DNA from 2 places in the Mesorhizobium sp. P160927 genome. Region 2 is predicted to be linked to the other one. Evidence: predicted binding sites of a transcription regulator. Region 2 holds the regulator's gene; the other holds the start of a gene.
The links. The regulator LexA, encoded in region 2, represses DNA repair genes until DNA is damaged. The targets are predictions, from matches to a motif close to TGTTCNNNNTGTGTTCNG.
Positions count from the first base shown of each region.

Region 1 (3,276 bases), 920 kb from region 2:
CCTGTCGCTCGGCACCACCTTGCGCGCGTCGACGATGCGCTGGGCGAAGGCATAAAACGAATCGGCCGGATATTTGCTCGCCGCATGGCCCCAATGGGCGAGATAACCTTCCTCAGCCATCTTGCGGCTGAGCAGCACGGTGTCGATGCCGGCAAACACGGCGTTGAAATCACGCTTCAGCTCCTCGTCCCACCCGATGTCGTCGCCCCATCCCCAGAGTTGCCAAGGATGGTCGGCATCGCCGCCGACGAAACCGTCGACCGACATCTGCATCTGAAGGATCAGCTTTTTCATGGGGTTCTCCTCGTTTCCGGATTCCAGTCAGGAAGGATCACGCCGCGTTTTGCGAACGGGCAAAGGCTTGTGCCCAGCTTTCGAAAGTGGTCGGCGTGGCGTTGCGGATTGACGGTGCCTCAAGCGCCCAGCGTTCACCCTTGTTGAAACTCGCCGCCGTTTCGCCGAGCGCATCGGCAAAGCTCGGTGACAGGCCGCTGGCGATCATCCCGGCGCGCGCCTCAGTGAATGGGGCCGCCTTGTAAGCGACCTGCCTCCCCATCGCGCTGCCAAGGATCGCGGTGGCCTGCTCCAAGGCATAGTAGCCGCCGCCATGCAATTCGATGATCCGCTCGCTTGGAAAACGCGTGGCGTCCAGCAGGGCGGCGGCGCGCTGGCCGACATCGCTGGCAGCAATCAATGGCATCGGCGGATCGCCCCGGAACGGCGTCATGAAGATGCCGGAAGCGGCCTGCCGGACAAAGCCCATGCCCTTGGCGAAGTTCTCCATGAAGAATGAGGCGCGCAAAAACACCAGTTCGTGGAGGCCGAGCGCCGCCAGCCGTTCCTCCATCAAGGCGGCGCCGAGCGAAGTTCCCATCCTCAGATGGGCGTTGAGGCCGCTGAGCAGCACGACGCGGCGCACGCCTGACTTCGCGATCGCCGCCGCCAGCCGCGCACCCACTTCATCCTCGAAGCGATGAAGATCCGGCGCCGTGATGTCGAACGGAATCATTACATAGGCGCTGTGGGCACCGGAAAAGGCGGAGGCGAGCGCGTCGCTATCGTCAAGCGCCACACCCAGGCTGCGCGCCACGCCGCGCACAATATGCCCCCGCCCGGTCAGGACCTGGGCGACCGCCTTGCCAACCTCGTTGGTAGCCCCGACGACCACGACGGTTCTTGGTGTGCTGATTTTCCCGATGGCCTGGCTCATGACGTCCTCCTGCTGGCCAAGTTGCGATCTAACGATTTACTTTTGGAAGCATTTGACTGATGGAAAGAATGATGTCAATAGTAAAGTGATTTAAAAATGGAACCATAGAGATGTCAACGCGTGAAAGATCCGGCTGCCCCATCAGCCTGTCGCTGGAACTGCTCGGCGATCGCTGGACGTTGCTCATCATCCGCGACCTGGTCTTCGCCGGCAAAAAGCATTTTCGCGAGTTCCTGCAATCCGATGAAGGCATCTCCTCGCGCACATTGGCCGAGCGGCTGCAGACGCTGCAAGACGAAGGCATCCTCACCCGCAGCGACGACCCCAGCCACGGGCTGAAGGCGATCTATCGGCTGACCGAAGCCGGCATCGATCTCCTGCCGGTGCTGGCGACGCTTGGCGCCTGGGGCAGCAAGCACCGCAAGTCCGACGACAAGCTCGCCCGTATCGCAGACGAACTGTCGGCCGGCGGCGAGCCGGCGCTGGAACGGATGAAGGCGGCACTGCGGGCGGAGCATGTTGTCTAGGAAGTGGCGCTGCCTCCCTTCTTTCCTGTGGAGAAGCAGGAGCTTTGCGCGCCTCGGTTACTCCTAAAGAGCACCGGTGCGCCAAAGATCAATTGACAATGATCTCTATTTGTTCACTATATGTTCCTATCTATCAGCAATCGCGGATGAGCGGAACAGGATGGAAACGACGGCCACCATCCTGCATGCCGATCTCGACGCCTTCTATGCCTCGGTCGAGCAACTGCTCGATCCGACGCTGCGTGGCAAGCCGATCGCGGTCGGCGGCGGCGTGGTGCTCGCCGCCTCTTACGAAGCGCGCGCCTTTGGCGTCCGCGGCGGCATGCCGGGGCGCAAGGCGCGCGAGCTTTGCCCGCAATTGATCTTCGTCGGCGGAAATTTCAGCCACTACCAGCGGCTGGGCGACGCGGCGATCAAGGTGCTCGACGATTTCACGCCGGTGGTCGAACGCATCTCCATCGACGAGGCCTTCGCCGATGTCGCCGGCTGCACGCATCTGTTCGGCTCCCCGCGGGAAATCGCGACCACGATCCGCGGCCGTGTGCGAGCCGAACTCGGCCTGCCGATCTCGATCGGCGTGGCGCGCACCAAGCATCTGGCCAAGATCGCCTCGCAAGTCGCCAAGCCCGACGGGCTGGTGGTGGTCGAGCCCGGCACCGAGCTTGCCTTTATGCATGATTTGCCGGTCTCGCTGATGTGGGGCGTCGGCCCGGCCACCAGGGCGCGCTTGGCCGAGATCGGCGTCGAGACCATCGGCGAGTTGGCCCGGACCCACAGCGGCGCCCTGGCCCGGCTGCTTGGCCCCGCCGCCGGAGAAAAGCTCGCGGCGCTGTCGTGGAACCGCGATCCGCGCAAGCTGGAGACGAAGCGCCGGGCGCACTCGGCCGGCGCGCAATCGGCCCTCGGGCAAAAGCCGGCCGTGGCCCGGGTGATCGTGCCGACACTGCTGCATCTGGCCGACCGCGTCGCCAGCCGGTTGCGCGCCAAGAACCGCCCCGGCCGCACGGTAACGGTGCGCGTGCGCTTTGCCGATCTCAGCGCCGTCACGCGCTCGATCACGCTGGAACAGCCGATCTCGGCGACCGCCATGCTGGCCGAGATCGCTGGGGATTTGGTGCGCGGCGTGCTCGCCGAGCATCCCCGGGAGAAAACGATCTCTCTGCTGGCGATCTCGGTCTCGCACCTGGAGGAGAGCGCTGAACTGCAGCTCGACCTGCCACTCGGCCTCGCCGACGAGAAGCGCCGCCCGGGCAGCCAAAAAGGCCTCGCGCGCTTCGGCGCCGACCGCGCCATCGACAAGATCCGCCAGCGTTTCGGCAAACAGGCGGTCGGCTACGGTACGGTGGCCCTGGAAGCGGCCCGCTCGGTGCCCGACGCATTCAGGGAACTGGCGGAAAAGGAGCTTTGACCGGAAAAAGGGACTGTCCCCGGCGGCGCGTCAACCGACACCATTCCGCGCTTCGCCGCTGTCAGGCCGACGCTGCACCGACCCCATAGAGTTGCCCGCCTCCCGGCACGGCGCCTGTTTCGGTCCCGCCG
Region 1 is NZ_JBYMDW010000001.1:5,045,352-5,048,627, forward strand. It holds gene AC3CB8_RS24610 (dihydrofolate reductase family protein) at 1-294, opposite strand, end outside; gene AC3CB8_RS24615 (NmrA family NAD(P)-binding protein) at 332-1,210, opposite strand; gene AC3CB8_RS24620 (winged helix-turn-helix transcriptional regulator) at 1,321-1,737, shown strand; gene dinB (DNA polymerase IV) at 1,898-3,145, shown strand; gene AC3CB8_RS24630 (alpha/beta fold hydrolase) at 3,207-3,276, opposite strand, start outside.
Region 1: the regulator LexA is predicted to act here: its motif matches at 1,848-1,865, upstream of dinB (DNA polymerase IV).

Region 2 (3,276 bases):
GATCGTCGGCGTGCGCGCCGGCATACCCGATGAAATCAATGAAGCGATGCGGCGTACCGGCATCTATCACATCATCTCTATTTCGGGACTGCATATGGCGCTTGTGGCCGGCACCATCATGGGTCTGCTGCGTGGTGCCTTCGCACTGTTACCAGACTTTTCCGCGCGCCGGCCGGTGAAGAAATACGCCGCCGCCGCCGCACTGTTCTCGATCGCCGCCTATCTCATGATTTCCGGTGTCGTCGTTGCGGCCGAACGCAGCTTCATCATGTTGGCGGTGATGCTGATTGCCGTCTTCTTCGATCGCGCTGCGCTGACCATGCGCAATCTGGCGATCTCGGCGATCGCCGTCATCCTGGTCTCGCCGCACGAGGTCGTCGGCCCAAGCTTTCAGATGTCGTTCGCCGCGACCGCGGCCCTGGTTGGCGCTTATGCCGGCTGGGCCGATCACCGTGCGGGAAAGACCAGGCCACCGCCGCCAAAGCGATCCCTGCCCGGGCTCCTGACGCGAAAATTCCTGCTGGCGACAGGTGGATTGGCCATGACGTCCATTATCGCCGGCAGCGCCACGGCACTGTTTGCCATCTGGCATTTCCAGCGGGTATCGCCCCTCAGCCTGTTCGCCAATCTGGCCGTGATGCCGATCGTGTCGGTCGTGATGTTCCTGGCCGTCGCTAGCGCGCTGCTGATGCCATTCGGACTGGATTGGCCGGCTCTCTACCTCATGGGCAAGGGCCTGACGGCGATGATCGCCGTGTCGGCGTGGATATCGGAGCGCTCTCCGGTCGACGGAGTCGGGCTGATTTCGCAGCAATCCGTGCTGCTGGTCACCGTCGCGCTGGTTATCGCGACGATGGCGACGACCTGGCTGCGGCTCGCGGCGCTGCCATTCGCGCTCGCCGGCCTGTTGACTGTGTCGCACACGCGCGCGCCCGATGTGCTGATCTCGGAAGATGCGCGGCTGGTCGCGCTGCCGATCGGCAATGGCGAACTGGCCGTCAACCGGGAACGTCCGAACGAATTCGCAACCGACAACTGGAAGCGCGCTCTGATCTCCGAAACAATCGTCAAACCGGAAATGTTCGACAAGACAGACGGGCAATTCGACGTTGCCAGTCCCGCCGACCTGCCGCCGGGATCGCCCTTCTACTGCCGCGAAGGCCTGTGCCTTGCCAGGCACCCTTCCGGCGCGATCATTGCTTATGTCGAGGACCGCAAGACCACCTGGAAAGCCTGCGCTTTCGCTGACCTGATCATCGTGAACGACGCGACCGCCTATGACGCCTGCCACAATCCACTGGTTCTCGTCGTCACCAAACGGCAGCTCGCCCGCAAGGGAAGCGCTGCCGTCTTCTTCAATCCCCAGTCGGCCACGACCCGGGCCGGGATCGAATTCGCCGTCGACGGACCATACCGACCCTGGCACGAACAGCGAAAATTCTCACGCGAGGCGAGGGGGCTGCCGCCGTACAAAAAACCCGACAAGCCCGATGGAAAGCCGGCTCAGTAGCGCCTGATCAACCCGACCAGCTTGCCTTGTACCTTGACCCTGTCCGGCCCGAAAATGCGTGTTTCGTAGGCTGGATTGGCGGCCTCGAGCGCGATCGAAGCGCCTTTGCGGCGGAACCGCTTCAGCGTCGCTTCCTCCTCGTCGACCAGAGCCACGATAATTTCGCCCGGGCTTGCCGTGTCGGCATTGCGGATAATGACCGTGTCCCCATCGAAGATACCAGCCTCGATCATCGAGTCGCCCTTGACCTCCAGCGCATAGTGCTCGCCGCCCATGATCATGTCCGGCGGCACCGAGATCGAATGCGTCTGATGCTGGATTGCATCGATCGGCACACCGGCGGCGATACGGCCCATGACCGGGATGGACACGGCTGAAACCGCATCGTCGTCGTTGCCGGCCGCGGGCAGGCGCGAAGGCGCAGCGGCCGGCCTGATCTGGCGTCCGAGACTGCCTTGGCCAAGGCTGCCTTGGATGACACTTGGCGAGAACTTCTTTGCCGCATTGAGGCCCGGCGCGATCGAGTCCGGCAGCCGCAGCACTTCCAGCGCGCGCGCCCGATTGGGTAGCCGGCGAATGAAGCCGCGCTCCTCCAGCGCCGTGATCAGGCGATGGATCCCCGACTTGGAGGCAAGATCGAGTGCTTCCTTCATCTCGTCGAAGGAAGGCGGTATCCCGCTTTCCTTGAGCCGTTCGTGGATGAACATCAACAGTTCATGTTGCTTGCGTGTCAGCATGGCGGCCCCCAAGACATTGAACGAAAGGTTGAACCAGAATCGAAAAAACAAACCCAGAACAAACACTATCTGTTCCAGTTGTGTTCTGCAACCGTTTAAAGTTTAATGAATTTGTTAAGGGGTCTGAAGTTTTTTGCCCCCGCCGGCGTCAGCAACCGGTCCTTTCCGCGATCGGCAGGCACATTGAAATCGTTTGGTTAATGGCCTGTGGCCTATCCGCCGATGGAGCTGGCATCAGCCATCTGGAAGGCTTCTTCCCACGGGGTACCGTATATTTCATGGATCCATTATTCGCGGAACGAAACGAAACCAAAATGCCAACCATTGGTAGCTCCGGGCGGCCATGGACCCGGGCGTTCGGCGCACTCCGGCCAGCGCGTGCGAATAGGCGTCGCGGAAGCGCTGAAGTTATCCCGACCCCTTCAAGCTGCCGGCGCGGGCGGCGTATCTGGTCGCGCCGCTGTCTTCGCTATGAACATAGACGTGCAGTGTGTAGCCGATATGCGCCGTCATCAGCGCCTTGGCCCGTTCGACGTCACGATCGAGTGCCGCTTCCATGATCGCGGTATGGTGTTCGATCGCGATCGCTTCGCGCAACGCCTCCATTGCCTGTTCATAGCCGTCCTTGAGGCCGGCCGCGGCCCGCAATGTCGGCGCCAGACCAAGAAAGCGATGATGCCGGCGCAACTGATCCGAGATTGTCGAGCGGAACCGCAACAGCCAGTCGCATGTGGCGGCGCTCAGCAGCGCCGCATGGAAAGCCTCGTGGTTCTCATCCCATCTGTCGACGGCCGTGTCGGAGGGATCGTCGACCGCCGTCTTGCAACGCGAGAGCCGGTAGTGGGCAGTGACTACGGCATCCTCCCACTCCCTGCCGCCTTTTTCCATCAATTCGAGGAACAGGGGTATCTCGACCACCATTCTGGCGCGTGCCAGATCCTCCAGCTCGGCCCGCGACACCGGAGCCACGGCAAAACCACGATTGCTGATGGCGGTGACCAAGCGTTCGGCCTCGAGCCGCGACAGGGC
Region 2 is NZ_JBYMDW010000001.1:4,125,902-4,129,177, reverse strand. It holds gene AC3CB8_RS20185 (ComEC/Rec2 family competence protein) at 1-1,510, shown strand, start outside; gene lexA (transcriptional repressor LexA) at 1,504-2,247, opposite strand; gene AC3CB8_RS20175 (GntR family transcriptional regulator) at 2,656-3,276, opposite strand, start outside.